3 regions of the Enterococcus sp. 2201sp1_2201st1_C11_2201SCRN_220225 genome follow, and region 2 is predicted to be linked to each of the others. Evidence: predicted binding sites of a transcription regulator. Region 2 holds the regulator's gene; each other region holds the start of a gene.
What was found. Region 2 encodes HrcA, which represses chaperone genes, less so after heat shock. Its sites were predicted from a motif close to TTAGCACTCNNNNNNNNNGAGTGCTAA; they were not measured.
Positions count from the first base shown of each region.

Region 1: the regulator HrcA is predicted to act here: its motif matches at 5,566-5,592, upstream of groES (co-chaperone GroES).
Region 3: the regulator HrcA is predicted to act here: its motif matches at 4,998-5,024, upstream of clpP (ATP-dependent Clp endopeptidase proteolytic subunit ClpP).

Region 1 is NZ_JBCOJC010000052.1:311-11,109, forward strand. It holds gene yycF (response regulator YycF) at 1-437, shown strand, start outside; gene walK (cell wall metabolism sensor histidine kinase WalK) at 441-2,270, shown strand; gene AB5754_RS11425 (YycH family regulatory protein) at 2,267-3,586, shown strand; gene AB5754_RS11430 (two-component system regulatory protein YycI) at 3,587-4,450, shown strand; gene AB5754_RS11435 (MBL fold metallo-hydrolase) at 4,531-5,334, shown strand; gene groES (co-chaperone GroES) at 5,638-5,922, shown strand; gene groL (chaperonin GroEL) at 5,956-7,575, shown strand; gene AB5754_RS11450 (TipAS antibiotic-recognition domain-containing protein) at 7,667-8,446, opposite strand; gene AB5754_RS11455 (DUF1827 family protein) at 8,598-8,972, shown strand; gene AB5754_RS11460 (nicotinate phosphoribosyltransferase) at 9,133-10,614, shown strand; gene nadE (ammonia-dependent NAD(+) synthetase) at 10,611-10,799, shown strand, end outside.
Region 2 is NZ_JBCOJC010000001.1:37,829-48,627, reverse strand. It holds gene AB5754_RS00245 (iron-containing alcohol dehydrogenase) at 1-461, opposite strand, end outside; gene dnaJ (molecular chaperone DnaJ) at 615-1,784, opposite strand; gene dnaK (molecular chaperone DnaK) at 1,983-3,815, opposite strand; gene grpE (nucleotide exchange factor GrpE) at 3,873-4,409, opposite strand; gene hrcA (heat-inducible transcriptional repressor HrcA) at 4,445-5,488, opposite strand; gene hemW (radical SAM family heme chaperone HemW) at 5,650-6,804, opposite strand; gene AB5754_RS00215 (PTS glucose transporter subunit IIA) at 6,873-7,340, opposite strand; gene AB5754_RS00210 (MurR/RpiR family transcriptional regulator) at 7,473-8,195, shown strand; gene AB5754_RS00205 (gluconokinase) at 8,174-9,559, opposite strand; gene gnd (phosphogluconate dehydrogenase (NAD(+)-dependent, decarboxylating)) at 9,556-10,455, opposite strand; gene AB5754_RS00195 (6-phospho-alpha-glucosidase) at 10,534-10,799, opposite strand, start outside.
Region 3 is NZ_JBCOJC010000002.1:59,950-70,748, forward strand. It holds gene AB5754_RS01215 (DUF916 and DUF3324 domain-containing protein) at 1-582, opposite strand, end outside; gene AB5754_RS01220 (WxL domain-containing protein) at 698-1,411, opposite strand; gene AB5754_RS01225 (DUF3324 domain-containing protein) at 1,451-2,425, opposite strand; gene AB5754_RS01230 (DUF916 domain-containing protein) at 2,660-3,607, shown strand; gene AB5754_RS01235 (hypothetical protein) at 3,635-4,456, opposite strand; gene AB5754_RS01240 (hypothetical protein) at 4,527-4,775, opposite strand; gene clpP (ATP-dependent Clp endopeptidase proteolytic subunit ClpP) at 5,120-5,716, shown strand; gene AB5754_RS01250 (gamma carbonic anhydrase family protein) at 5,777-6,265, opposite strand; gene AB5754_RS01255 (MFS transporter) at 6,268-7,542, opposite strand; gene AB5754_RS01260 (ABC transporter ATP-binding protein) at 7,675-9,438, opposite strand; gene AB5754_RS01265 (ABC transporter ATP-binding protein) at 9,435-10,799, opposite strand, start outside.

The sequences.
Region 1 (10,799 bases), on a different contig from region 2:
GCTTAGAACTAGGGGCCGATGATTACGTGACGAAACCTTTCTCCAATCGCGAATTAATCGCACGGGTGAAAGCAAATTTGCGCCGTGGTTCTCAAGCGACAAAAGAAGCAGAAGAAGAAGCCAATAATGATTTAACCATTGGCAATCTGACTATTTTACCAGAAGCTTATATGGTGACTAAAAATGGTAGTACCATTGAATTAACTCACCGAGAATTTGAACTCTTACATTACTTGGCAAAACATTTGGGTCAAGTCATGACCCGGGAACACTTATTGCAAACCGTGTGGGGTTATGATTATTTTGGTGATGTGCGAACAGTGGATGTAACGGTGAGACGTTTGCGGGAAAAAATTGAAGACAACCCAAGCCATCCCAATTACTTAGTAACTAGACGGGGCGTAGGCTATTATTTACGCAACCCGGAACAGGAGTAGCAAATGAAAAAAAAGGTTCGCTTTTTCCAATCAGTGAACTTTAAAATCGCCCTGGCATTTATCTTGATCTTGTTGATTTCGATCGAGATTATCGGGGCGTATTTTATTCGCGGATTAGAACGTTCCACAATCAAAAACTTTACAGACAATATGAAGGACCAGGCTGCGGCGTTGGCTCCTTCTTTTGCCAATGAAGTAGGCCAAAAAGAAACCGATGAAACCTATGATAATATTCAGCGCATTATTGAAAACAGCCGCACTACCGATGTTTTGGAAGTGCGAGTAGTAGATGCCAATGGGATTATCATGGGAGCGGCGCCTTTAACGGACAAAAGTTTGATTGGTAAAAAGAACGATTATCAAGACATTAACGATTTGAGCTATCTGACGAAGACAGCTTATGATGAAGACACCAATCGCCGGGTCTATATTGTGGTGCAACCCATTTTGTCCACCACAGGAGACACTGTTGTAGGTGCTTTATTTATGAAGAGCGATATTGAAAAACAATACAGTGAAATTCGAGATACGGCCTTTATCTTCGTAACCGCCTCACTCCTTGCGGCCGCGATTTCCATTGTAGTAGCGGTGCTAGTGGCTCGCTCGATTACTCAGCCCATTGGGGAAATGCAAGAACAGGCTATGCGAATTGCCAGAGGAGATTACAGTCGCCGGGTTACGGTGTATGGAAAAGATGAGTTGGGTCAGTTGGCAGAAACTTTTAACCAACTAGGAGAGCGAATTGAAGAAACTCAAGATGCCATGGAATCCGAACGCAATCGACTGGATAGCGTCCTCTCTCATATGACTGACGGGGTGATTGCCACAGACCGACGAGGGAAAGTCACGTCGATTAATGAAATGGCGATGACCTTGCTAAATGTCAAAGGAGAAGAGGTTATTGGCCAATCAATCCTTGAACTTTTGGGGATTGAAGAAGACTATACCTTGCGAAAACTTTTAGAAAAACCAGATGAAATGCTGATCAATCGGGAAAATCCTTACCGAGGCAATGTGGTCTTACGAACTGATTTTGCTATGATTCGTCGGGAGTCTGGATTTATCTCTGGCTTAGTTGCAGTGATGCACGATGTTACGGAACAAGAAAAAACCGAGCAAGAACGCCGAGAATTCGTATCCAATGTCTCCCACGAATTGCGGACGCCATTGACCAGCATGCGCAGTTATATCGAAGCCTTAAGTGAAGGCGCTTGGAAAGACGAAGAAATCGCACCAAATTTCTTAAAGGTTACCTTAGATGAAACCGATCGGATGATCCGCATGATTAATGATTTGTTGGACTTGTCCCGAATGGATAGCCAGCAAGCCACGTTACAGCTAGAGTACATCAACATCAATGAATTGGTTTCCTTTGTATTAGATCGTTTTGACATGATGATGAACAATGAGGAAAAAGGCAAAAAATATCGGATTCGCCGCGATTTCACTCAGCGAGATCTTTGGGCAGAAGTAGACACGGATAAGATTATCCAAGTGATTGACAATATCATGAACAATGCCATTAAGTATTCTCCGGATGGCGGTACGATTACGGTACACTTGTCAGAAACCCACAATAATATTTTGTTGAGTATTTCTGACCAAGGTTTGGGGATTCCTAAAAAAGACTTGCAGAAAGTTTTTGACCGTTTTTATCGGGTGGACAAAGCCCGTGCTCGCAAACAAGGGGGCACAGGGCTAGGGCTTGCAATTACAAAAGAAGTGATTAAAGCTCACGGTGGCAATATTTGGGTAGAAAGTCAAGAAGGTCGGGGATCTACCTTCTTTATCACATTACCTTATGAACCTTATGAGGAGGATTGGTGGGAATGAAACGATCGGAAAAGATTATTCGCATCGGCTTAATTTTCTTAATTCTCTTAAGCGTTTATCTTTCTTATGAAATTTGGCTCAGTTCCGATGCTAGAAGTCAGCTGGGGGATGAGGAGAGCAATGTCGTCGCGACAACTACTTATCGTCAGCCAGATGAAGTTTTCTTACCCACACGCTTGATTTGGGTGAACTCGACGGAAGATGTTCGCATGGGAACTGGTGAAACTTTGATTAGCAAAGTCCATGAACAAATTTTAAAAGGAAAAATTACTAATTTAAAAGATCGAGAATATGACAATGACGATGAATTTGCCGCAGTAGCAGATATTTCAGAAGGAGTTGAACTAAATTACTTTGGTTCTTTCCAATTATATGAATATGCTAAAATTTTTCAGGTAAATGTAGAAGAAGGGGAGTTAAAAGCGCTTGGGGAAGGAAAAGAGAGTTTCTTTACCAAGATTCAAATCGATTTTAAAAATGGTTTGATTCGCTTTGTAAACCCTCGACGGAACCAAGTGATTGAAGGTGACTTTGATTTGGATTTAACGAAGGTCAAAGAAGCCTTAAATGACACGAAAGTCAGCTGGATTCAGATGACTGGCGACAAGAAAATTCAGGGTTTGCAATACAATTCTGATGAACCAATTACCTTAAAACAATACAGCTACATCGCTTCCACGCAAGCGTACACGGTTTTCCGCAATGCTTTTTTCCAAAAGCCTGAAAGTGTAAAGAGTAGTGAAGAAGCTGGAGATACTATTTTGTATGGCGATTCTGAGACGTTGCGGGTGGCAGAAGACCAACAAATCGTGGAATTTCAAGGCAAGCTCGCTAGCAATGAAGAAATGGAAGACGATATTTACGATCAAAGCTATCATTATGTGAATCGTTTGGAATCCAGTATTGGGTCACTGCGCTTTTTTGACCGAGGCAAAGAGGATATTACTTACCGCACGTTTATTGAAGGATTCCCGGTATTTGGGGATGGCTATCAAGGGGAAGTCAGCTTTACCCTAGAAGATACCGGCAGTACCACACCTAATGTGACGATTATGAGTAGCTTAAACACCATTCAAATTCCCATTCCTTCTGATGAAACGGTTCAATTGCCCGCTACGAGTACGGTGATTGATGAATTGCTAGCCAGTGGCGCTAACCAGTCCTTATTTCAAGGAATTGTCGTTGGCTACCAACGGCAAAAAGTCAAAAATGCCGATGAAATCGTGGATATGATTCCCATGTGGTATTTGAAATATGATGGCCAGTGGTATTCTGAAGCACAATTAAAAGCAAAATTAGCAGGGGAGGGAAATTGATTGGATTTTAAACGAATCGAATGGATCTTTTTCCTCGCTTTTCTAGGGGTCAATATTTTCTTACTCAGTATTTTTCGCTCTGCTCGTAGTGAAGTGGACAACGTGACCGCCTCAGATCAAAAAATTGCCATTGAACAGCGCTTAAAAGCAGATGATATCAAATACGATGCTCCTTTAGAAACTGCTAAGGCAGAAGGCTATTATTTAAGCGGAGAACCTACTGATATGAATAAAGCGTTTAAAGACCAACAAAAGGCTAGTTCAAAGGCCAGTGTATCTTCAACAGGAATGACCATTGAGAATAACCAACTGTCGCGAAAAGTTGCCGATGGGTTTCATTTTACGAATCCCAATGATTTAGAACCGGCTTTGAAAAAATATTTGAATCAACCTGGGGCGGTCCTTTTTGGCTCGGAATACACCTATTTGCCTACATTATCCATGGAAGATAAAGAATATCCGGAAATCACCGCCAGCCAAAGTTTTGAAGGGATTCCTTTTAATGATCCTTCCAGTCGTTTAGAGATTACGTTAGAAAATACCGATGATTTGCTAAAAGTGACCGGTTATACACAAACCCATCTGTCTAATATTGAAAAGTTGCGGGAAAAGATGAGCTTGTATTCGGAACAAGATGCCATTGAAACTTTGTACATCAACAACCGGATTCCGCCAAAGTCCAAAATTGCTTGGCGCATGTTAAGCTATACCCTGAGCTTGCAATTTCGAGGCACAAATGTCTATGTACCGGCGTGGTTTGTAGCCATTGATACAGGCTCCAAAAATTACCAAGTGGAGCGGGTCAATGCTTTAACGAATAAAGTCTTTACTAGCAATTCCGTTCAAAAGGTGGAAAATAATTAAAGACCGGCTTATAATGAAACGGCGAGTAAGGTAACCCAGATGGTTAGAGAGGCCATCTAGTTTAGAAGGGAAGTTTCAAAATGGCAAACAGTGCCTTTAATGTTAGTATTTTAGCCAGTGGGAGTTCAGGAAACACCCTCTATATTGAAAGTGATAAAAAAAGGATTTTAGTGGATGCGGGTCTTTCAGGAAAAAAAGTGACTTCTTTATTAGCAGAAGTCAACCGTAAGCCAGAGGATTTAGATGCTATTTTAGTCACTCATGAACACCGGGATCATATCCATGGTGTAGGGGTTTTGGCTCGGAAGTATCATTTGGATATTTACGCCAATGAAAAAACTTGGCAAGCGATGGATTCAATGATTGGCAATGTACCCGTGGAACAAAAGCAAATTTTTGAAATGGGCAAAGTGTTAACCTTTGGAGATATGGACATTGAAAGCTTTGGCGTGTCTCACGATGCGGCGGCACCCCAGTTTTATCGTTTCCATAAAGAAGGCAAGTCCTTTGTTATGCTAACTGACACTGGCTATTGTTCAGATCATGTACGAGGGATCATTCGTGATGCAGATGCTTATTTGGTAGAAAGTAACCACGATTTGGAAATGTTACGCATGGGGCCTTATCCTTGGAGTTTGAAACAACGGATTTTAGGAGATCGCGGGCATTTGTCCAATGAGGATGGCGCCTTGGTCATTACGGATGTGATTGGGAAAAATACCAAACGAATTTATTTGGGGCATTTGAGTAAGGAAAACAATATGAAAGAACTCGCTCATTTGACCATGGAAAATACGTTGAAAGAGCATGATTTAGGCGTAGGAGAAGATTTTGAAATCTATGACACGGATCCCAATTATGCTACAGAATTATTTGCAATTTAATACTGTAAAGTAAGAATGCGAAAGACGCGCTTCAAAAGTCTTTTGCATTCTTTTTTTGAAAATTTCTCCTGTGGGTTACCAAATCTGTCACTGAGAGAAGCTATGGGACCAGAGTTCCTCTAAATTTCTTACTAAAATAATCCCTCACAAAAAATTCACAACCTTTTTACAATTTATTCAGCTAAAAAACTTGCCAAGTCTTTCGAAAATGAGTATCATAAGTCTTGTGAGTTAGCACTCGACTATCCAGAGTGCTAACTGGTTCAAAAAACACTGACGAAAAAACTATTGGAGGGATTCATTGTGTTAAAACCATTAGGCGACCGCGTGATTATCCAAGTCGCAAAAGAAGAAGAAAAAACGATTGGTGGCATTGTACTGGCATCATCAGCACAAGAAAAACCACAAATTGGTGAAGTCGTTGCAGTAGGCGAAGGCCAAACTTTAGAAAATGGCGAAAAAGCCCCAGTTGCCGTTAACGTAGGCGACCAAGTAATGTTTGAAAAATATGCTGGTTCAGAAGTGAAATTTGAAGGCCAAGAATATCTAATCGTTAATGGCAAAGATATTATGGCAATCGTGGAATAACAGTTAAACAAAAAATTTATGAGGTGAGAATTCATGGCAAAAGAAATCAAATTTGCAGAAGATGCCCGGGCCGCAATGCTTCGTGGGGTAGATAAATTAGCGGATACAGTAAAAGTAACTTTAGGGCCAAAAGGTCGTAATGTGGTTTTAGAAAAATCTTATGGTTCACCACTTATCACAAACGATGGGGTGACCATTGCCAAAGAAATCGAATTAGAAGATCATTTTGAAAACATGGGAGCTAAACTGGTCTCTGAAGTAGCTTCTAAAACCAATGATATTGCCGGCGACGGTACTACTACTGCCACTGTCTTAACTCAAGCAATCGTTCGTGAAGGTTTAAAAAACGTAACTGCTGGAGCAAATCCTCTAGGCATTCGTCGCGGGATTGAATTAGCAACTAAAGCTGCTGTAGAAGGATTACACAAAAACTCTACTGTAGTTGATTCTAAAGAAGCCATTGCTCAAGTTGGTGCTGTTTCTTCTGGTTCTGTAGAAGTTGGCCAATACATTGCAGACGCTATGGAAAAAGTCGGCAATGATGGGGTAATTACCATTGAAGAATCAAAAGGAATCGAAACGGAACTAGATGTCGTAGAAGGAATGCAATTTGATCGGGGTTACTTGTCTCAATACATGGTAACGGATAACGATAAAATGGAAGCTGTTTTGGACAATCCATACATCTTGATTACGGACAAGAAGATTTCTAACATCCAAGATATCTTGCCATTGTTAGAACAAATCTTGCAACAATCAAAACCATTGTTAATTATCGCCGACGATGTAGACGGTGAAGCATTGCCTACTTTAGTCTTGAATAAAATCCGTGGTACCTTCAATGTAGTAGCAGTCAAAGCTCCTGGCTTTGGTGATCGTCGCAAAGCCATGTTAGAAGACATTGCCATTTTAACTGGAGCGACCGTTATTACCGAAGACCTTGGTTTGGAATTGAAAGATGCAACCATTGAAAGTCTAGGTCAAGCAAGTAAAGTCGTGGTAGACAAAGACAACACTACTGTCGTAGAAGGTGCTGGCTCTACAGAAGCGATTCAAGCTCGGGTACAATTGATTAAAAATCAAATTGGTGAAACAACTTCTGATTTCGACCGGGAAAAACTACAAGAACGTTTGGCTAAATTAGCCGGCGGGGTTGCGGTAATTAAAGTCGGAGCACCTACTGAAACAGAATTAAAAGAAATGAAATTACGGATTGAAGATGCGTTAAACGCAACTCGTGCTGCTGTGGAAGAAGGTATGGTTTCCGGTGGTGGTACAGCCTTAGTAAACGTAATCGAAGCAGTTTCTGCTTTAGAAGCTGAAGGCGACGAAGCAACTGGGATTAAGATCGTCCAACGAGCTTTGGAAGAACCAGTTCGTCAAATCGCTGAGAACGCTGGTTATGAAGGATCTGTAATCATCGACAAATTGAAAAATGCAGAATTCGGCATTGGCTTCAATGCAGCTAACGGCGAATGGGTGAACATGGTAGAAGCTGGTATTGTGGATCCTACTAAAGTTGCCCGCTCTGCTTTGCAAAATGCAGCTTCTGTAGCCGCTTTGTTGTTGACTACTGAAGCAGTTGTTGCGGATAAACCAGAACCAAATGCACCTGCTGCTCCTGCAATGGATCCAGGCATGGGTATGATGTAATTTTTAGGCACTAATGAAAAGCTGGTGGGTACATTTTCTGTACCCATCAGCTTTTTTGATAAAGACTATTCTCATGAAAGTAAGAGGTTTACTATTTTGTGGCTTCTTTAGTGTAATGTAAAATAATATCCCGTAATAATTTTGCAGAGGGTTTGCTGGTACGCTGGTTGTAGTAAGCAGCAAAGCGTTCGTCTTCTGCATACATTTCCCCTAAGCTGCGGTGGTATTCTGCATTGTAAAAAGGGGCGGTAATCTTTAGCCATTCTTTATGGGCTAAGAAAGCTCCTTTGGCAATCTCAGAATCTAAGTCAGGAGTTTCGTCTTTTGCAAGCAACAATTCTAAATTCGCAAAAAGGCGTTCTTCATTAGCATTCATTTGAGCAAATTGTGTTTCGGTCATGCCTTGCCATTTTTGATTGGCGGCCTTTACCGCGTCTTCACCGTAACGCGCTCTGATTTCGGAACCATAGTTGGCTTCGTTTTCTGCTAATTTTTCAGCTTTAAAAGTGGCAAATTTTTCTGGATCGGTCATGTCTTTCTCTCCTTTGTAATAGGCCAAGGTTGCTTCTAAGTTTTGCAATTGGCCTTGGATTTGGGTCAACTGTTGGGTTAATGTGACCTTTTGTTGTTCTAAGAGAGGTTTCATATCGAAGTCGGGATTAGCTAAAATGGCCTTAATATCTGTTAATTTTAAACCAAATTGCTTTAAGAATAAAATTTGTTGTAGAAGGTCTACTTGTTTGCTGCCATAAATCCGGTACCCGGAACTAGTGATCCGTTTTGGGGGCAGTAGATTTTCTTGATCGTAATAGCGCAACGTGCGTGGGGTGACCCCAGACAAGTGGGCCAATTGTTGAATGGTGTACTCCATTTAAAACATCCTCTCTTATGAACAAATTCAGTTTACAGGTTGACGTAAGGGAAAGGTCAAGAAAAAAATCAAAAATCCTTCAAATTTCTATGTTATAATGAATTTATAAAAAATAAACGTTTTCAAAAACCGATTAAAGGAAGGTCATGCTATGAAATTAATCGAATCACCAATTAATCGCAATCTAAACTTAAAAACATTTTACCCGAATATTACACAATATTTGTTTGATAATGTCTCAATCAAATATTATAAACTTTATACACTAGATCGTGTCCAAATCATCTATGTGGACACTTATGATAAAATTTATTTAGTCATGCTGGATACGAAGAAAAAGATTAAGCGCACAGAAGTCGATATGGCCATTCATCGCTTGTTGCACACAGAGCGAGACCAAGTCCATGTAGATGTAAAAATGAAACAACGGATGCTAGATGCTGGTGTGAAATTCAGCGTTGCCAGAAAAGATATCGTGGTCGTCTCCATGGATGCTGCCGACAGCACAGGAAATGTGGCTAGCTAATTCAATAATCAGAAATGATACCCGTCAAATTTGGCGGGTTTTTTGTATTTTTTCGGGCTTTTGTCTACAAGAAGCGCCTTTTTCCGCTACTTTTAGCGTTTTTTTGCTATAATAAAAAGCGTAGGCCTTGGATAAAATCAAGGCGGAGAGGAGTATTGACATGAAACATTATCCGGATGATAGTTTAACACTACACACGGATCTCTATCAAATCAATATGATGCAAACTTACTGGGAACTAGGTCGGGCTGATCGGAATGCGGTTTTCGAATGCTATTTTCGGGAGATGCCTTTCCAACACGGTTATGCGATTTTCGCGGGCCTGGAACGACTGGTTCACTATTTAGAAGAATTGAAGTTTAGCAAAAGCGACTTAGACTACTTACGAGAAGTTGGCGGCTATCCAGAAGCGTTTTTACAATATTTAGCGGACTTTGAGTTTAAGTGTTCCGTTCGTTCAGCAAAAGAAGGGGATTTAGTCTTTGCTAATGAACCTATCGTGCAAATCGAAGGACCTTTAGGCCAAGCCCAATTGATTGAAACAGCTTTGTTAAATATGGTTAATTTTCAAACCTTAATTGCCACGAAGGCTGCCCGGATAAAATCCGTTATCGGTGACGATCCATTGTTAGAATTTGGTTCGCGTCGGGCGCAAGAAATGGATGCGGCTTTTTGGGGGACCCGTGCTGCTTATATCGGGGGTGCCGATGCGACTAGTAATGTGCGAGCGGGGAAAGTCTTTGGGATTCCTGCTAGCGGTACCCATGCCCATTCCCTTGTACAATCTTATGGTAATGATTACGACGCTTTTATGGCTTATGCCAAAACCCATAAAGATTGTGTCTTTTTAGTGGATACCTATGATACGTTGAAATTAGGAGTACCTACAGCGATTAAAGTTGCTAAGGAAATGGGAGATAAAATCAATTTCCAAGGGGTGCGAATTGACTCTGGAGATATGGCCTATATTTCCAAGCGCGTTCGGGAACAATTAGATGAAGCTGGTTTTACAGAAGCCAAAGTTTATGCTTCCAATGACTTAGATGAAAATACGATTTTAAGTTTAAAAATGCAAAAAGCCAAAATTGACGTTTGGGGTGTGGGCACGAAGTTAATCACCGCTTACGATCAACCTGCTTTAGGCGCAGTTTACAAACTAGTTTCCATTGAAAATGATGAAGGGATTATGGAAGACACGATTAAACTTTCCAGTAATGCAGAAAAAGTCAGCACGCCTGGTAGAAAACAAGTTTGGCGAATTAATCGCAAATCTGATGGAAAATCAGAAGGAGACTACATTACGCTTTGGGATGAAGATCCTCGAGAAGAAGACGAGCTATTTATGTTCCACCCTGTGCATACCTTTATCAATAAAACCATTCGCAACTTTGAAGCCCGTCCGGTTTTGGTTCCGATTTTTGAAAAAGGGCAGCTGGTTTATGACTTGCCAGACTTAGAAGAAATCAAACACTATGCCCAAGATAGTTTGAATTCACTGTGGGAAGAATACAAACGAGACCTTAATCCGCAACAATACCCAGTGGACTTGTCCACGGATTGTTGGAACCACAAGATGGCGATTATGGAAAAAGTCCGCAAACGAGTGGCAGCTTCCAATGAGAAAGGAGATAACGAACTATGAGTTTACAAAGTGAAATTATTAAACAATTAGGCGTTAAACCAACCATTGATGCCCAAGAAGAAATTCGCGTTAGTATAGATTTTCTAAAAGCCTATCTTGGAAAACATCCTTTCTTAAAAAGTTTGGTCTTAGGGATTTCCGGTGGTCAAGATTCCACATTGGCGGGCCGTTTGGCTCAAATGGCC
Region 2 (10,799 bases):
GGAGCATCAAAGATTACTTGACTGTCCACTAAAACCAAATCTGGATTGAATTGATAATGGTCATAGCCCACAAAATACCCCTGTTCATCATAAATCACAGAAATACTCGAGGTAGGCGCATCAGTTGCGGCAGAAGTTGGCAAAATTGCGCAACGAGCTTGCATCTTATTCGCCAACGTTTTTGCAACATCCATTACCCGACCTCCCCCAAGGCCAATGATCACTTCAAGGCCACTGCTCTTTGTCCACTTCGCTAAATCCAACTCTGCTACTAATAAAACGTGAACTTTCATCCCTAATTGCTCCAGGTCTTGGGCAATTTTGTTACCTACTAACTGCCAAACAAAATCATCGGTTACTAAAAGACCTTCATTCCCCAATTTTTTCACTTCTTGTAATTGAGTAGCAAAGACTCCCGGGCCTTGCACATACTTTTGAGGACTTCTAAAACTTCTAATCATTCACTTCACTCCCTTTCTATCAGCATACCATAAACCGTCAGCAGAACTTGTTAAACTAGTTGCTTCTCTTTAGAATTTTCCCATTGCCATCAGCACGTAACACAAAAAGGAAAGTCAACCAATCAAAATTGGCAACTTTCCTTTTCTCATTGTTTATTTCTTTTTAAAAGCATCTTTCATCTTGTCAAAGAAGCCTTCGCCGCCTTCAGCCTCATTAATCTTATTGCCACTAACTTCAGCAAATTGACGTAATGCAGCTTTTTGTTCCTCACTCAAGTTCCGTGGAGTCATGACTTTCACCCGGACGGTTTGGTCACCATTGCCGCTACCCCGAAGTTTTGGTGCTCCTTTGCCTCGTAAGCGGAAATTGGTACCAGTCTGGGTTCCAGCTGGGATTTTCAACTTCACATCTCCATGGACGGTAGGTACATTGATTTCATCGCCTAATGCTGCTTGGACAAAATTCAATGGTTGCTCATAGTAAATTTCTGCTCCTTCTCGATTGAAGATATCACTTTCTTCAACGCGGAAGACTACGTACAAGTCACCATATGGTCCACCATTCGTTCCTGCTTCTCCTTGGCCTTGAAGACGCATTTGTTGACCATCTTCCACACCTGCAGGCACATTGACTTTTAATTCGTGGGCTTTCTTTTCATGACCAGAACCACCACAGGTTGGGCATGGGTCTTTGATTTCTTTACCAGTACCGTGACAAACATCACAGGTTTGACGGCTCATTACTCGACCAAGAGGAGTTTGACGTTCCACGTTAATCGTACCAGAACCACCACATTTATGACAGGTTACAGGTTGCGTGCCTGGCTTAGCACCATTTCCGTGACAAGTGTGGCATTCTTCTTCCCGATTATAACGAATCGTCTTTTCTAAGCCGAAGATTGCTTCTTCAAACTTCAACTTGATGGAATACTGCAAATCCGCTCCTTGACGAGGGGCATTAGGATTGGCCCCGCGAGAGGAACCCCCACCACCAAAGAATGTATCAAAGATGTCTTCAAAGCCACCGAAACCTCCGCCAGAAAAACCACCAAAATCACTGTAGCCACCGCCAAAACCTCCGCCGCCACCAAAGTTTGGATTGGTACCTGCGTGACCGTATTGATCATAAGCTGCTCGTTTTTGCGCATCACTTAAGACTTCATAGGCTTCAGAAATTTCTTTAAACTTTTCTTCTGCATCTGGTTCTTTGTTAATATCAGGATGGTATTTTTTGGAAAGCTTGCGGTATGCCTTTTTTATTTCATCATCAGTTGCCCCTTTTGCTACGCCCAGGACTTCATAGTAATCTCGTTTCTCTGCCATTGGCTTTCCTCCTACTTCAAAAAGCTAACTAAACCCAGTTAGACCATTATGCTTTGGCTATTTTACCATATCTTATGAATAAGCAGTAGCATCTTTCGAAAAATGCTAAAGAAAATGGTGCTAATTGGGAAAAAACAGCCAAAGTTAATCACTTTGGCTGTCCGTGGCCTAAGCCATATTTTATCGCTTCTTTAAAACTTATTTGTCGTCGACTTCTTCAAAATCAGCATCGACTACATCATCAGCCCCGCCTTGTGCTTGTTGTTCTGCTTCAGGATTTTCTTGAGCTTGTTGTTGAGCTGCTTGTTCATAAAGTTTCACCGTTAAGTTTTGAACAATTTCATTCAAAGCATCCCGTTTAGTCTTCATTTCTTCCAAGTTGTTGGCTTCAACAGCAGCTTTCAATTCGTCCCGAGCATCTTCAGCTTTCTTCACTTCATCAGCATCCACTTTGCCTTCTAATTCTTTCAAGGTTTTGTCAACAGTGAATAACAAAGCATCAACATCGTTACGTAGATCCGCTTCTTCTTTCCGTTGTTTATCGGCATCCGCATTGGCTTCTGCATCTTTTACCATGCGTTCGATTTCATCGTCAGAAAGGCCTGAAGAAGATTTAATGGTAATCTTTTGTTCTTTTTGAGTACCTAAATCTTTAGCTGAAACATTTACAATCCCGTTTTTATCAATATCGAAGGTAACTTCGATTTGAGGAATCCCCCGAGGAGCTGGTGGAATATCCGTTAGTTGGAAGCGACCAAGTGTTTTGTTGTCCGCAGCCATTGGACGTTCCCCTTGTAATACGTGAATATCTACAGCTGGTTGATTATCTGCCGCAGTAGAAAATACTTGAGATTTAGAAGTTGGAATTGTTGTGTTACGGTCGATTAATTTGGTGAAGACCGCACCCATAGTTTCAATCCCTAGTGACAATGGGGTTACATCAAGTAAGACCACATCTTTCACATCACCCGTGATAACCCCACCTTGGATTGCAGCACCCATGGCCACAACTTCATCAGGGTTTACGGATTTGTTTGGTTCTTTATTTGTTTCTTTGCGGACAGCTTCCACAACTGATGGAATCCGTGTAGAACCACCGACTAAGATTACTTCGTCGATTTCAGATTGATTCAAGCCAGCATCTTTCAATGCTTGACGTACTGGAATTTTAGTCCGTTCAACTAAGTCAGCAGTTAATTCATCAAATTTCGCACGAGTCAATGTCATTTCCAAGTGCAATGGTCCTGCTTCACCAGCTGTGATAAATGGTAAGCTAATTTGAGTGCTGGTTACGCCAGACAAGTCTTTTTTCGCTTTTTCAGCAGCGTCTTTCAAACGTTGCAATGCCATTTTATCGTTGGACAAGTCAATGCCATTGTCTTTTTTAAATTCAGCTACCATGTAGTCGATGATCTTGTTATCAAAGTCATCCCCACCTAGGTGGTTATCACCAGCAGTTGATAATACATCGAAGACACCGTCCCCTAATTCAAGGATGGAAACGTCGAAAGTACCACCACCAAGGTCAAAGACTAAGATTTTTTCGTCTTTATCTGTTTTGTCCATACCATAAGCCAAAGCTGCGGCAGTTGGTTCATTGACAATCCGTTCAACTTCTAAGCCCGCGATTTTACCCGCATCTTTTGTTGCTTGACGTTGGGCATCGTTAAAGTAAGCAGGTACTGTGATAACAGCTTTGTCAACCGGTTCTCCTAGGTAATCTTCAGCAAAACCTTTTAAGTATTGTAAGATCATAGCAGAGATTTCTTGTGGTGTGTAAGATTTGCCTTCCACATCCACCTTGTAGCCAGCTTCACCCATGTGACGTTTGATAGAAGCTACTGTATTAGGGTTGGTTACTGCTTGGCGCTTTGCAACTTCCCCTACTTGAATTTCACCATTTTTAAAAGAAACAACGGAAGGCGTAGTGCGGTTACCTTCTGGGTTGGCGATGATTTTTGCTTCGCCACCTTCTAAGACTGCTACTGCAGAGTTGGTTGTTCCGAGGTCGATACCGATAATTTTGCTCATAATAAAACGCTCCTTTAAATTTAAATGTAAAGTAATTTCATTACTTGAAACTGCTACTTATTGTGCCACGATTACCATGGCTGGCCGCAAAATACGGTCATGAAGACGATAGCCTTTTTGGAAGACTTCCACAATGGTATCGGCAGGTTGTTCTTCAGTTGCCGGAATAACTTGCACACCATGGTGAAGGTTTGGATCATAGACATCCCCTTTAGCTGCAGGAATTTCTTCGACTCCTTCTTCTTTTAAAGCGACTAATAAACTTTCTAAAACCATTTCCACGCCTTTTTTCAAGCTTGCTCCTTGTTCATCTTGAACTTCTGTTTGCAATGCTCGTTCCAAGTTATCAATGGAAGGCAGAAGTTTTTTGGCTAAATCTTGAGAACGATATTTTTGTAATTGCTCCCGTTCGTTGCGATTGCGGTTGGTAATATTGGCAATCTCTGCCCGGGCCCGTAAAAATTGATCTTCAAAGCCGTCTCGTTCAGCAGTTAATTTTTCCACTTCTGAGATTTCTTCTGTCGCATTTTCGGCTGCGTCTTCTAAATCTTTTAATTCTTCCACTTCTTCTGTGAACTCATCTTTTTCAGACACGTCTTAACTTCCCTTCTTTATCAATCATTTTATAGCTAGTCGTTGGAATCATCCAAAGACTTGTAATAATCGGCGACTTTTCCCGCTAATTCATGGCGAAAGGCGTCGACTAGACCGAACAGACGGGAATACTGCATATTCGTTGGTCCCAATAACGCGATGGTCCCTGTCCCATGTCCATCAATCTCATAGGATGCTTGGATTAAGCTCATATTGGCAAAGAGCTCATTGCCCAATTCATCTCCAATACGGATTTGAATACCTTGATCCAAGGGAACTAAGAGTTGAGTCAGTTCTTCTGGATCCTTCATTAACGTGTACATCAATTTAAACTGGCTTACGTCTTGAGTAGGTTCAAAGTCCACAAAATTCATGCGGCCCCCTACAAAAACCTTCTCTTCAAAAGCTCGGCCTAACATGGTATCCAGTAAAGTCAAAATGCCATCAGGCGTTAAAAAGTACTTTTGTAAAAACAAAGGCATTTCCGTATGCAGTTTTTGATAAACAATCGTTAATGGCTCGCCTACTAGTTTGTCATTGATGATTCGTACCACTTTTTCTAAATCTGAGCCAGAAACTGTGGGTGGAATTTCAAAAACTTGACTTTCCACATTTTCCTTGTCCGTCACCAGAATGGCAACTACTTGACGATTGTTTAAAGGAACGATTCGAAAACCAGTCAGACGTCTGTCTTTCACATCCGGTCCCAGAGACAATGCGGTATAACTCGTCAAATTGGAAAGAATGTCCACCGATTGTTTCATGATCTCATTGATTTCATGAAACTCACCTTGAAAAGAACGGCGGATGGTTTGAATCTCTTTCTTATTGACCCGGCTTGGTTGCAAAAGATGATCGACATAGTAACGATATCCTAATAATGAAGGGACTCGTCCCGAAGAAGAATGAGTCTTTTGCAAAAGTCCATAATCTTCTAGGACTTTCATTTCATTCCGAATTGTGGCGGAACTGACATCGATTCCTTCTTCCATCAATTTCTTTGAACCCACCGGTAATCCAGTCTGGGTAAAGTTCTGGATGATGAGACGTAGAATACTTTGTTGCCTTGCTGTCAACATTTCATTCACCCCTTGTTAGCACTCCTTATCGTTAAGTGCTAACACGATTATAAATATATCATATTCCCTCTATATGTCAAGGATTATCCTTCTATTTTTAGCACTTGTTTAACGAGAGTGCTAATTTTCTTAAGACATCTTAAACAATAAAAGAAGACTACCTATTCGGCGTCTTCTTCCAATAAAAAGCGTTCAAATATTTCATTGCCAATGGCTAGTCCCGTTTTGGATAAACGCAGACGTTCGCCGATTTGTTCCAACCAACCTTTGTTAAGCAATTCTTCCACCACTGAACCGTAGACTTCTGCTAATGAAATTCCAAATTTTTCTGCAAAATGTCTTTGGGAAACCCCTTCTCTTAAGCGCAAGCCTAAAAACATTTCTTCTTCCATCTGGTTGTTTTGTGTTAGCGTTTCTCGTTCATAAACCGGCAGCTGATTGTGACGCAAAGGTTCTAAGTAATGTTGAATCGGACCAAAGTTTTTGTAGCGTTCTTTTCCTAAATAACCGCTCGCTCCCGCTCCAAAACCAAAATAGTGTTCGTTATGCCAGTAAATTTTATTGTGTTTGGACTCTTTCCCAGATTTAGCAAAATTACTGATTTCGTATTGATGAAGCCCGCCTGTTTCCATGGCTTTAATAGTTTCTTCAAACATCAATGCTTCTTCTTCTTGATCCGGTAAAGTTAGCTTTCCTTGGCGTACCCAATTCATAAACATGGTTTTATTTTCCAAAATCAAGGAATACAGAGAATAATGAGGCAAATCCAGTTCCAAAGCCCGTTTTAAGGTATCGCAAAAACTAGCCAAACTTTGGCCCGGCAACGCGTATATCAAATCAATGGATACATTATCAAAACCTGTTTGTTCCAATAATTTCATAGAATCATAGACATCTGCTGCGGTATGTCTACGGCCTATTTTCTTTAATAATTTATCATCAAAGGTCTGTACTCCCATGGATAAACGATCAATGCCATGATCTTTCATGACTTGCAACTTTTCTTTCGTCAAATCTCCCGGATTCGCTTCAATGGTAAACTCTTCCACTGTCTCCATCGGAAAAAGCTGATTAATCCCACCTAGTAAGAAATCCAACTGTTTCTCCGTTAAAACAGTAGGCGTGCCCCCACCGATATAAAGAGTTGGCGCAGCAGTAATGGGTTGAAGTGCTAAAGATAGCTCCATTTCTCGTAATAGCATTTCGATATAGTCGTCCACCGGTTGCCCCTCTAGGTAGACCTTATTGAAATCGCAATAGTAGCACAGATGGCGGCAAAAAGGGATGTGGATGTAGGCGGAAGTGGATTGTGTCATAATAGACCTCTTTCTAAGATTAGTGTCATGGGGTATTCTAACACAAATTTTTCCACTAGAGAACTTTCCTATTTTAAGACCGCAGCTATTTCACCAAGCTGTTTTTTTCCGCATTGGGGGATTACTTTTTTTCCTTCCATTTCAGGGAAAACAACGATTACAATATCATCTTTTCCCTTTTCAGCCAAGAGAGATAAGTCAACATTTACTAAAAGATCCCCTACTTTAACGGATTGTCCGGCTTGAATCGCTGAACTAAAGCCTTCCCCATTCAGCTCAACTGTATCTAAGCCAATATGAATCAAAATATCTGTCCCATTATCGGCCTTGATTGTTAAGGCATGTAAAGTAGAAAAAACTGTTTGAACTATCCCATTAACAGGAGCAGAAATCTTTCCATCTAATGGTTTAACGGCGAATCCTTCCCCCATCATCTTTTGACTAAAAACAGGATCCTTTACTTTTTCAATGCTGACTACGTTTCCATTAACTGGCGTATAGACATTCATCTGTTTACTTTTCAAAAATCCAAACATATACTTTTCTCCTTCACTATTTTAAGTTAACGATGTATCCTTTACTTACATATAAATCAACTGCTCAGCTTTTTTAAAAAAATTCATGGTGTATAATAAAAAAGCGTAATCTTTCAAGCTGGAGGCATCAATATGGATCTAGATTTAATCACTAAAGGAAAACAACTCTCCACTAATGATATGACAATTCTGGCTTATTTAGCAGAACATATCAATGAGCTAGAGGGTATTTCTTTGCGAAACATCGCCTCTACACTCTATACGTCGCCAGCAACTATCGTTCGTTTGGCACAAAAATTGGACTTTTCTGGTTATCTGGAACTGTTCTACTTTTTAAAAAACCAGTACCATCCTCAAAATCAGTTTGTGAAAGCTACTGTTGATATTTCGATACCAACTGAAAAAATTGAACCCTCCATTCAAACAATGAAAAAAATCTATCAGAAAAACCAAGAAAAATTCATCACAATTTACGCTACTGGTTTTTCAAGCATTATTGCTGAATATCTTTATAAAAAGTTGTTAGTTAATGGAATTAAGGCACTTTTCGTTAACGCTGCTGATTCATCGGGAATCATTAATAATAATGCTGACAATATCAGTATGATGATTGTTATTTCTAAATCCGGTGAAACACAAAAAGTCATTGAAAAAATGTCTTTTTCTCAAGAACATAAGATTCCCACAATCCTTTTTACAGGAAACAGCCACTCAAGAGCAACCGATGCGGCTACAATTATCTTTGAAGTTACTGATGAACGCCCCTTAGATAGTCAAAACATTAGCTATAATAGCTTTTTCGGAAAACTATTATTATTAATGGAATACATCGTTCAAGAATTTACCGAGAAGTAATTTTGTGCCAACTTCTCATATTCATGACTACTTGATAACTGTGGTACAAAGACTTGCTGTGGTTTTTCAATAACCAATTCCGGCTGTTCCAATAAATAATACAAACCAAAAATCGGTTCATTTTGCGGTGCATAAAAGCAAGTTGACCCGAAAATATCTGCTGCTAACTGACCTAACACAGCCGTTTGGAAGAAACCTCCACTGACAGATAATTCCTCACCTAAAGCTACCAACTCAACTAATTGACGCATATTCAGTAACATTCCTTCTACTACGCTACGAATCATGTCTTCTCTTGAGTGTTGCAGCGTCAAATCATGAAAACCGCCTTTAATCTCGTTGCTCCAATATGGTGCGCGCTCACCATTTAAATAGGGAAAAAAGCGCAATCCTTTTGAGCCTAAAGGTGTTTTTTCAAGAAGCTTAGGAAGACTCTCGTAAAAAGTTGCGGGATTTTTTCCTAAGTTTTCTGCTGACCAAGCCAATACCACCCCACCATTATTTGAAGGTGCGCCTTTAACCCATAGATTATTTTTTAAATAATAACAGAAATTCTGTTTAAGTGAATCTAATTGAATTTCATTTGATACTTTACGGACTGCTCCACTGGTTCCAATTGTTAAACTTGCAGCCCGACCGGTGGCGTAATAACTTGCATAAGCTGCTAGTGTACCATCACTAGCCCCTACAATGACCTGAATCGATTGTCCAAAATCAAATAAGTTTCGCATAGCGGGTAACATTGCAAAAGATTCATCGGTATCAACTAATCGTGCCAACTGCTCCTGATTAATACCTAGGTATTCCAAAATTTCTTGACTCCATTGCTTTTTCTTTAAATCAAACAGTCCGGTGGCAGAGGCCGTGGCATAATCAATGACATAGTGTCCAGTAAAATAATTCATCACTAATTCCTTGATTCCATACCATTGCATCTTTTTAGCATAGTCTTTTTCCTGATGAAAATACAACAACTTAGCAAAAGAAGACATGGCGTGAATCGGAGTACCCGAAATTTCGTAAAATTTTGAAGCTAACGGCGTCTCTTTAAATCGTTGAATTACTTGTGCTGCCTGCAGGTCAGACCACAAGAAAACCTGATTGCTGTTATCCATTGGCATTAAGCTGTGCATCGCTACACTAAAACTCATTTTAGTAATAGCTTTTCTAAGCTGAATCGGTATCTGCAAAATGCCTTCTTTTAATGCTTGCAGGATTTCAGAACGGTTTTGATATTTGATTCTGTCATCCCCATACGTTTTCAAAGGAAATTCACTAGTATACAGCAGCTCGTTTTCTTTAATTACACCAAATTTAATGGCAGTGGTCCCTACGTCTATTCCTAAAAATACCGTCAAAATTATTCATCCTTTATAAAGGCGTGTCCGCCGAATTGATTGCGCAATAACGCCACAAGCTTTTCTCCCATTTTATCACAATCTTCTGAAGCAAATCTTGTCATAAGAGCTTGGGAAATCACTGGCAAATTTACTTTTAAGCGTAATGCTTCCTCTACTGTCCATTTTCCTTCACCAGAAGAAGGAATTATTCCAGCAATTTCATTAAAATCAATCTTTTCACGATAAATATTTTCCATTAATTCCATTAACCAAGAACGAATGACTGAACCATGATTAAAAACCTGTGATACTTCAGCTAATTCATATTCATATGGACTATGATAGAGTAAATTAAATCCCTCCCCAATTGATTGCATCATCCCATATTCAATGCCGTTATGAACCATTTTCAGATAATGACCACTGCCATTTTCACCTGTATAGATAACTCCTTTATCCACGCAAAGGTCTTCAAAAACATGTTGTAATTGTTCAAAAATCTGCCTTGAACCGCCAACCATCATACAAGCTCCATTTCTAGCACCTGCTACGCCCCCAGATGTCCCAACATCAAGAAAATTGATTCCTTTTTCCTGACAAATTTCAGCATTGTTTAAACTATCTTGATAGTGTGAATTTCCAGCATCAATCAAAATATCATTTTTACTCATTTTTTCGACCACTAACTTGATCATATTGTTTGTTAAATCACCTGCTGGCAACATGAGCCAAATAATTTTTTGCTGTGCTTTATCAGCTAAAAGACTATCAATATTCGAATAAAAAATGCCGCCTAATTCAGTTAATTTCTCTCCCAAATTTGAATTAATATCGAAGCCGTTAACTTTGTATTGATGATTCAATAAATTTTCAGCGACTCCCATTCCCATTTTTCCTAAACCAATCATCGAAATTTCCACAACTGTTCCTCCTAATTTCTTTAAAAAAGGGATATTGACAATAGTCTTAATATCAACTATTGTCATATCCCTCATGTATTAATGTAATTCTGGCCAAAATTCCCCGTTTTCAATAATAAGATCATCTAGCAATTCTTTTGCTACTTGAGCACTAGGGACTGTTTTAGATAAAGTTAAAGCCTGCCACATCTTTTGATAGCTCTTTTCTACATATGCTTCTACCATTAGTTTCTCTACGGTAACTTGCTGGAACATCAAAGCCTGTTGAAATGCTGGAATCTGGCCTTGTGCCAAAGCTTCAGGTCCATCTGTACCAACGATACAAGGAACTTCCACCATTGCAT
Region 3 (10,799 bases), on a different contig from region 2:
TAACTGGAGCTCAGGGGATATCGCGGTTTCCGTATCTTCCTGTAAACTGATGCCCATGACCATGGCGTAACGATTGCGAATGTTTAATGACTGTTTACTGCTCGTGGCGTCTTCTGCAGTTTTCAAAGCGTAAAAACCGCCCGTAATCGTCCCTGCAAAGGGCTCTTTCGGGATGGTCATTTTAAAAGTAATATCTTTAGTTTCTTGGGCTTGTAATGTCACTTTTTGCGGCGCTGAAAAAAGTTCGGGAATCGTATATTGAGCCGAAGAATCTTTGGCGTATTCATAATCTGAATACTCAATTACTCCACCGTTATTGGTAAAGGCTGGATTGGGAGAGACGGTTACTTCCATAGGAGCATCTTCCAAATTCGTCAGCCGAATGGTTAAATTTTGTTCCGACTCCGGTGTGACTTTTAAATTAAAAAAGCTGCTGTCATCCAGTTGGTTGTCCGGCAATAACGCCTCCATAGTAAAACCTGCACCATTTTCTGTTTCGGCCGCCACAACCGATTGTCCCCCCAGTCCTAGCAAAGCCACTAAAACGAACAGCAGGCCAAAAATAAATCCAGTTTTTTTCACGTATCTCGCTCCTCATTGATTCAATGGCTTTGCCAAAAATCCTCTACTTGAAAATGAATCGGACAACAAGTTGCCCGATTCATTTTCAAACAAAATTTTTAACATCAGCAACTTATTATTGTGCTGCTGTAGTAGTTGCTGTATTGGCTAAAGTCCAAGTTAAGTCGGCTTGGTAAGTGCCCGCTTTAACATTTTCGTTTTGTGCGATAGATAATTTTGTTTTTGTAGCATCTACCGTAAAATCATTTTGACCAGAGCCTTGTTTATCGTCGTTAGTTGCAGCTAATTCAAAACTTTGGCCAGGTTCTAAACCGGTTTTAGTATTAACAAGGGTTGTGTCTTTCGTTGGTGTTACCCCAAGATCCATGGTAATACCAGTAAAGGGTGCTTGAGCTTTATCGTTGATATTTGTAAATTGGCCCAGTTTTAAACTTAAGGACCAACCAGCATCCGATCCCCGGAAATCAGAAACGCGGACAAGGCCAGTTTTATTTCCATCATGGGTAGTTTTTGCATCGGAAACATCCCCATTTAAATAAGGTAATGCTACATCGCCTTCAATAATTTTTTTAACTGAAGTAGCGCCAAATTGCATATCCGGTACCGCATCTAGGGTTAATTTCCCAGCTTCTACCGTAAATTCAGCAGTGGAATTAGCCTTAGCTGAAGTTGTATCAGTTACCTCAAAACCATTTTCAGCAATACCTTGGGAAATATTATTGTCTGCTGTTCCAGCGCCGCTACCTTCCGCAGCATTTACGCTTGCTCCTCCTACCATCACAGCTACCATGGCCGCAGTGGATAATGAGAGTGCTTTGATTGTTTTCATAACCTTTTTTCCTCCTCGCATTCCTTTGAGCAAGCTTGTTCAGCGCTTATTGCGAATGCTTTTTTTATGTTGGCGTAGTGCCACTGTGATTACCAAAATTAAAATCACAGTCAACCCGGCAAGGACTGGTATGCCCCACCGAAGAGTTGCATCTTTTACTGTTGGTGCTTGTTTGTTAATCGCCGTGACTTCGGCTTTAGTTAAAGTGAAGTTTTTATCTACTTTAACCTGATTTCCACCTTGACCAATGGTGCCATAAACCCGATAAGAACCACTTTTCAGGGCTTGACCTTCCATGGAAATGGGATAATTCAATATTCCATTTGGTGCCCAGGTCACTTGGGCAAGGTTTACTTGCCAAGTATGTTTTACCAAACCAAAAAACTGGGAATGAACCACTTTCAAATTCATCGGTTCTGCTTCCACTAGTCTGGCTGCGCTGTTTTCTATGGTGATGGATAAAGCTGGTAATTTTTTCAGAAGCTGACCGGCAATTTTAGATACTGCTAACTGAGGATTAGGCATTCCTTTTGTTCCAACTAATCTGACTGGTAGTGAATAATTCGTCTCATCACTGCTCATCTGGATTGCTCCTAGGACTTCTCCGTAATCCACTTGTTGAAAATTTAGATTTATGGTAAGTTCTTTTGTTTCCCCGGCTGCTAAATCTAAACTAGCCTTAGGAATCAAATTTTCAAAAGCTAGTGGTACTTTGCCAGAAAAACTTTTCGTCGCCTCATAGGTGAGCTGACCTTGGGTGTTGGTCACAGCTTGTATTCCTTGATAGTTGATAAGCCGTTCCTGATTTGAAAAATTAGTCACCGATAAAGTCAGCTGGTGGACTTTACCGTCTAGTGGCAAAGTAACTTCAGAGGTTGTCACTCGTAATCCATCCAGTTGTAGTGGTGTCAACGTAATTCCCATTTTATTTTCTGTTGCCCAAACTGATGGACTAACTAATATGCTCCACAACAGAGCAACTATTACAAAGCCGTGTTTGTATAATTTAGTCACTACATCACCTCTGAAATATCATTATAGTAATTTAATTCTTTTTTGCAATTAATAAGACTTCTCTTTTTTAAATTTCTTACAATTTTGTTACGATGGGCTTTGATGCATTGCATTCTGTCATTTTTTAACAAAATAATCTAATTTTTTGAAATGTTGTTAAATAAATGATTTTTTTGTATAGTTATCCATAAGCTTGTTATACTTATGATAATTTCGTAGACAGGAGGTGTCTTTTTGGATCACCAGAAGCGTTCTTTGCTGGTCATATTATTCATTTTTTTTCTAAGCTATGCACCGGTTCAAGCTCAGGCTACTGGAGCAGGTTATGGTGTGACACCACTCTTGCCAGAAAATCAATTAGATGAAGCTACTTACTTTAATCTCTTGGTTGCCCCGGGTGATACGCAACGACTTAGTATCCAACTGACCAACCAGGAAAATCAGCCCAAAATTCTGCACATCGCTCCGACTACTGCCACAACTTCAAATATCGGAGCCATTCAATACACCACGACAAAACCCGAGCTCCTAAAAGGCCCAGTACTCAGTGAACTCCTATCTGCTCCTAAAACAGTTACTTTACAAAGCCAAGAAACTAAAATAATTGATTTTACTTTGACCATGCCCCAAGAATCTTTCCAAGGAATTCTCTTAGGTTCTTTTTTGATTCAAGAAGTCGGGCAAAATTCGAATGCAAATGGTATAGCCAATCAGTTTGCCTATGAAATCGGGCTAATGATTCGAGAATCAAAAAAATTACCATCGATGAAAATAAGCTTTCACAAACTGCAATTAAATAACAACGATCTAACTATTCAGTTCAAAAACCAAAGTGGTCGCTTAGTTTCAGGAACCTTAAAAGCAAAGCTAGTTGGAAAAAAACAAAGTTTCTCAAAAGAACTCCAAATTGCTCCTAATACTGCTTCTCAAATCATTTTTCCCTTTGAAAAACTTCCCACTGGTGCTACTAGCGTAAAATTGACGTTTACAACAGATAAGGGCGAGAAATTTGATTATCAACAGGGAATCTACTTATACAGTCAAGAAGGCAAACTTCAGTTAACAAAATTATCAATCTCCTGGCAGTGGCTGATTACTGGTGGTATTTTCTTAGCAGTATGCCTTTTGGCTATCACAATTTTATTTTTCAAGAAACACAAAAAATCAGGAAAATCCCAGTAAAGGATTTTCCTGATTTTAAATAATTTACTACTCCACCGATACCGCCATTTCCAAAGCGGGCAGTGGGTCTTCGTGGCTTACGGCATACACCACTTTCTCTTCTTGCCATATCACCGTTGTCGCCTGATAGCCGGCAGCAGATAGGTCAATGGTAATCTGTCCGACCGATTTGGGTACGGGTAAAAAGGCTTCTTCTAGGTAATTGACCACTTCTTTAGCAGTGGTCACAGGTTCTTGTCCGAGGACATTTGAAGCTCTGACTACTAGAGACCAATTGCCTTCTTTCCAATTTAAATAAGTTGAGCCGGCACCGCTTTGTTGATACCCCTCGATATTGTGACTTAAATCTACTTTTTGGCCACCATCATCGTATTGATAATTGACAGCTTCTTTGGCTTTGGCTGCCGTATCATAGGTGGTTTTCTTAAAGCTAGCAAAAGGTGTTTGTTGATTCAAAGCATTGTGATTCATCACCAACGCTTCAGTCATATTATAGTAGAGAACGGATAATTCTTTTTTGTCCCCCACTGCGGCAATGTTTAAAAATAAGCTCTCATCTCGAGGAAGTTTTTGAGGCATTTTCACCTTGGGATAAGCTTCAGTCAATTCGCTAAAGGCATCTGCCTCTTCACTGGAACTAGTTTGACTTTCTGCTGTGCTACTTTCTTCACTGCTAGATTTTGTGCTATTCGTTTTTGAACTGCTTGTGGCTGGATTACTTGATGAATTGCTTTTTGTTTCACTGGTGCTTGGGCTGACTTCAGCTGAGCTGTTTTCACTGGGTTCTTGCTTGCTACCACAAGCAGCCAGCAGGACCAACAGGGCTGATAAAATAACCAACTTTTTCATCTCTTCGCCTCCAATTTATTATGTCAAGGGTAGCCTTTATTTATAAAAAAGACAAATAGAAAGCGCTAAATCACAACATTTCGCTAAGCCAATTTTTCAAACTGGTGAAGGCCTCCACTAGAAAGCGCCAGACTTGTTGAAGAAATTCCCCAGCGCCGCCTTCAAAAATTAGCCAATGGCCCCAATTTAGCAAGTCCTCTTTAAAGACCCAAATCAAGAAAATGGCAAAAACCACTCCAATGATGCGCCATAAAACCGAACCGACTTTTATAATAGCCAGAATAATTGCGATAATAATCAAAATTGCTAGTAATTCCATGATATTCCCTCCTTATTAGGAGTTTATCATCTCACAATCCACGCCACAAAACATGAGACTTGAGACTGAAAAATATAGGAAAAGATTATAAAGCTACTATATTAATCGTTTTAAAATAGCTCTTTGAAGTGCTAGGAGAGCTTTCGTGAGCCTGTACCTCATTTTTTCAATTTCTCCGTCCTTTTCCTTTGACCAATTTTGACCAAGGGTGTATACTTCTTTTTAGCAGGATAAGCTGAACTGTGCTAAACTATTTGTAAATGGAAATAGTCGGCGTCAAAAAAGCTCGTAAACGCCTTTTTGACACCAGTTTCAGCACTTTACTTTTAAGGAGGAAACAACCTATGAATTTAATCCCTACAGTTATCGAACAATCATCTCGGGGTGAAAGAGCCTATGATATCTACTCTCGTCTATTGAAAGACCGCATCATCATGTTAAGCGGCCAAGTAACCGACGATTTGGCTAACTCAATTATCGCCCAATTGCTTTTCTTGGATGCCCAAGATTCTGAAAAAGACATCTACATCTACATCAACTCTCCTGGTGGTAGCGTAACTGCCGGCATGGCAATTTACGACACCATGAACTTTGTCAAAGCTGACGTGGTAACCATCGTTATGGGGATGGCCGCATCTATGGGTTCATTCTTATTAACAGCTGGCACTAAGGGCAAACGTTTTGCTTTGCCTAACGCTGAAATTATGATTCACCAACCACTTGGGGGCGCTCAAGGACAAGCGACTGAAATTGAAATTGCTGCTAAACACATCTTGAAGACTCGGGCTCATTTAAATGACATCTTGGCTGAACGCACTGGCCAACCTTTAGAAGTCATTGAAAAAGATACCGATCGGGACAACTACATGACAGCCCAAGAAGCCAAAGACTACGGTTTGATTGACGAAATCATGGTTTCTTCTAAAAGCTTGGATAAATAAAATCTGATGAACGTAAAAACCTCTCAATTACTTGTTTCTTCAAGTAACTGAGAGGTTTTTTTACTCTTGAATCCGGGGAAATGCTCCTCCAGCGTGTAATTCGCCCATTTCCACATAATGCTGGATATTGGCTTTGTTTTTGGCAATTTCTTCTGGGGTTAAAGGTCGAATGACTTTGGCTGGTCGTCCAAAAGCTAAGACATTGGGTGGAATCACTTGGCCTTGCGTCACCAAAGAACCAGCTCCCAGTAAACTATTTTCCCCAATCACAGCATGGTTTAACACAATGGAACTCATGCCAATCAACGCGCCTTTTTTAATGGTGCAACCGTGAAGCATACATTGATGGCCCACGGTAACCTCTTCTTCAATTTTTGTAGGAGCGTCGTGATCCACATGAATAATCGTGCCGTCTTGAATATTGGTGCGATCTCCAATCAAGATAGTATTGGCATCCCCGCGAATCACAGCGCCATACCAAATACTAACCGCTTCTCCTAAAGTCACATTGCCCATTACCCGAGCATTTTCAGCAATAAAACGAACCATGATTACTCCTCCTTTGTTTTAGCCAAGCGCTGCTGTAACTCTAAATCGTAATTACGAGCGGCGGGCAGTAAGAATGTAGTAATTCCACAAAGAATCGTTCCCAGACCCGCAATCAAAAAGAGTTTTTCCACGCCAAAGCGATCGGCTAACGGCCCCGCAAAAATCAAGCCTACAGGTCCTGTGATACTCATTAAGGAATTCAAAACCCCTAATACCCGTCCTAAGTAACGAGGTTCATAACTCTGTTGGATCATCGCCATGAGTAACGTATTGAAAAACGGCGTAGCAAGTCCTGCCACGGTGTTCAGCACCACAAACCAAAAGAAGCCTCGTTGATTTCCCGGCAAAAGACCACTCAGGGCAAAGGCTGATCCAATTACGAAAAAGGAACTCAAAACTGGGGTCATGCGATTTTTCCATTTGCCAAAAACCCCAATGACCACACCACCTAAGAGCATCCCCACGGAATAAACTACCTCAATTAACCCTGCCTGCCCCACAGTTCCTTGAAAATATTCCAAAGTCATCAAAGGATACATGCTCACCGCCGGCATGAAAATCAAAGTAAAAGCGGCTCCTATTAAGGTGATGTACCAAATCCCTTTATTTTTAATCAAAAGAGCAAAGCCTTGCTTCGTATCCGTAAGCAGGTGAACTTGTTCCCCTAAGGCTTGGGTTTTAGGAATCCGTACCAACAATAGCAAACTAATGCCTAAAATAGCCCCCACCACATCTAGTAAAATCAAAAAATTCATGGGTACAAAGGCAAAGAGAAAAGCCCCTAGAGCCGGTGCAATAATCATATTGGCGGACTGTACCATGCCCAATTGACCATTGACTCGAGTTAATTCGGTTTCCGGTACCATTTGGGGCAAAATGGACTGAATGGTGGGCATTTGAAACGTTTGCGCCACTGAACGCATAAATAATGAGACAAACACCAACCATAAAGGAAATTGATCGGCTAACGTCCCGGTAATGGATAAGACTAAGGCAAATATTGCCACGATACCGTCTGTTACGATTAAAAGTTTTTTCTTGTCCAAACGATCCACAAAAGGACCAACAAAAGGACTCAAAACCACCATGGGAATCATCCCTAATAAGGTGGCAAAACTTAATACCGTAGCCGAGCCGGTTTGTTCGGTTAGATACCAAATAATGGCATATTGCACCACCATGCTGGTGATGCCGGATAAAAATTGGCCCGACAAAAAGAGCCCAATGTTTTTCTGCCAACCCTTTAAGTCAAACTCGTTTGATTGTTGTGTATTCATAAGACCTCCTAAATAATTTCTGAAATGCCACAATTCTTTTTTACATTCCTATTACTAGTGTACCTGATTCCTATGCAAAAAAATATTAAAACAGCCGTTGCATATCAAAGCAACAGCTGTTTTGGTTGTAACTTATTCGTATTCCCCATCTTCGGCAAATTGGCTTTGATAAAGCTTGCTGTAAAAGCCATCAGCAGCCAACAAACTTTCGTGGGTACCTTTTTCAATAATATCTCCATGGTTCATCACCAAAATCAAATCCGCTTCTCGAATCGTAGACAAGCGATGGGCAATGACAAAGCTAGTGCGTCCTTCCATCACTTTGTCCATGGCTTTTTGAATCAAAGCTTCCAAACGAGTATCCACGGAACTGGTAGCTTCATCTAAAATCAAAATTTTCGGATCGGAAATCACCGCCCGGGCGATGGTCAGCAGTTGTTTTTGCCCCAAGGAAACATTGTCTCCTTCTGCATTAATCTGCATCTCGTAACCGTCGGGCATGGTGCGGATAAAGTGATCCACATTGGCAGTTTTGGCCGCATCTACCACTTCATAATCTGTGGCGTTTAATTTACCAAAACGGATGTTGTCAGCAATGGTTCCTTCATAAAGCCAGGCGTCTTGCAAAACCATACCAAAAACCGAACGTACCTCACTACGATCTAATTCTTTTGTGTTGATGCCATCCACTTTAATGGCTCCACTGTCCACGTCATAAAAACGCATCAGTAAATTGATCAATGTGGTCTTGCCGGCACCAGTTGGCCCAACAATGGCTACGGTTTGACCAGCTTTAACCTCAAAGTTCAAGTTTTTAATCAATGGATTTTTAGGATTATAACTAAAAGCTACATTTTCAAAGGTAACGTCTCCTTTGACTTGAGCGGGTAAAGTCTTAGGCTGATTGAGCTTACTTTCTTCTGCTTCATCTAAAATCTCAAACACTCGTTTGGAAGCCGCCGAAGCACTTTGAATAACGGAAGACAATTGGGTGATATTGCCCATAGGTTGGCTTACTTGCCAAATGTACTGGATAAAAGCTTGCAACTGCCCCACCACAATCACCCCAGCAATCACGTAATGTCCCCCTAACACTGCAATGGCAATATAAGTGAGATAAGCGGTACTGGAAACTAATGGCATCATAATCCCTGAGATAAAAGCAGCTTTAAAGCCATAAGTACGCAAGGAAGCATTGACCTCTTTAAATGCCTCTAAGGTTTGTTTTTCGCGACCATAGACTTTCAGAACAGAAAAACCCGTCATGTTTTCTTGAACAAAGCCATTTAGATTTCCTAGGGCGTTTTGCATTTCTTGGAAGTACTTTTGGGAAACTTTTACAATAAAACGGGAAATCAAAATCGAGGCAGGAATCATAATCAAAGCTAAGAGTGCCATTTTCACATTGATATAAAACATCATGGAAATCGCCACGAGAATCCCTAAGATGGCATTGACAATCCCGATTAAGGACTGTTGCAAAGCGCCAGATACTGCATCCACATCATTGGTCACCCGAGAAAGGATGTTTCCCTGTTGATTGCGGTCAAAGTAAGACACCGGCAAGCGGTTGATTTTTTTGTCAATGTCTTCTCTAAGGTCAAACATGGCACTTTGCACCACATTGGCAATCATCCAACCGGCTAAGAGTTGGGAAGCGCAATAGCCAATTCCTACGATGGCGATGGCGATTAAGCACTTGATTACATAATCAAAATTAATCGCCACGCCTTCAGCGACATTTCGGGTGACTTCTGTGGTGGGCAACCCGGCTACATAAGGCAGTGCCCCGTTAAAAGCCACGGTTAAAACCGTAAAGAACATCACTAAGAAAAACTCTTTTTTATACGGTTTAAAGTAATGAGTAAGTCGTGTTAAAGAAGAAAATGATTTCATCGGTTCAATTCCTCCTCTGATAATTGAGATGCGGCAATGTCATAATACACCGGACAAGTTTGCAAGAGTTCCTCATGGGTTCCCATGCCAATCACATCCCCTTCATTTAAGACGATAATCTTATCAGCGTGCATAATGGTACCCACTCGTTGGGCCACGATTAAGACCGTAGACTCTGTGGTTTCGTGTTTCAAGCGAGCCCGTAATTTTGCATCGGTTTGGTAATCCAACGCCGAAAAACTATCATCAAAGATATAAATTTCTGGCTGGCGAATCACTGCTCGGGCAATGGAAAGCCGTTGTTTTTGGCCGCCAGAAAAATTCGTGCCCCCTTCTGCCAGATGAGCATCCAACCCATCAGGAATTTCGGCAATAAAGTCTGAAGCTTGGGCAATCTCCAGCGCCCGCTCCATTTCTTCTTTGGTGGCATCTTCTTTGCCGTAACGCAAATTTTCGGCAATGGTACCAGAAAACAAAAGGGCTTTTTGAGGAATATAACCAATCTTTTGCCGCAATGCTTCCATGCTCATGTCTCGCACGTCGATACCATCAACTAATACCCGGCCTTCACTCACATCATAAAAACGAGGAATCAATTGAATCAGCGTGGATTTTCCTGAACCGGTACTGCCGATAAAAGCCACGGTTTCTCCAGGCTTTGCGGTAAAACTAACATTTCTGATGACCGGACTTTCCGCATGTCCCGGATAAGCAAAGGTCACATTTTCAAAAGTCACATAGCCATGAGTTTCTGTTTTAGTCACCGGGTTTGCTGAATCTTTAATTTGGCTTTTGGCATCCAGCGCTTCTTGAATCCGTTTAGCTGAAACGGCGGCTCTTGGATACATCATAAACACCGAAGCAAAGAGCATAAAGGAAAACAAAGCGTGGAAGATGTATTCAATAAAGGCAATCAAGTCCCCGATTTGCAACGTCCCTGCATCAATTTGTTTGGTCCCAAACCAAATGATTAAAACCATGACGATATTAAAAAGGAAAGAAAAGCCGGGTTGGGCCACAGCCATTAGCCGGAAAAGACTTTTGGAACTTTCCGCATAGGCATTGTTGACTTTGTTAAAGCGCGACTCTTCAAATTTTTCATTTACAAAAGCGCGAATTACTCTAAGTCCTGACAAGTTTTCCCGTAAAATCCCGTTAATTTTGTCTAAGTTTTTTTGTTGCCGTGTGGACAAAGGTTCAGAAAACTTGGCGATGACCACGACTGCCACTAACAATAATGGCAAAGCTCCTAAGACAAACCAACTCAAACTTGGACTGGTACGGAAAATCATGTACAGGCTGACGATAAACATCATAGGTGTCATAAAGCCCATGCGCAAAATATTTTGTAAAAACAACAT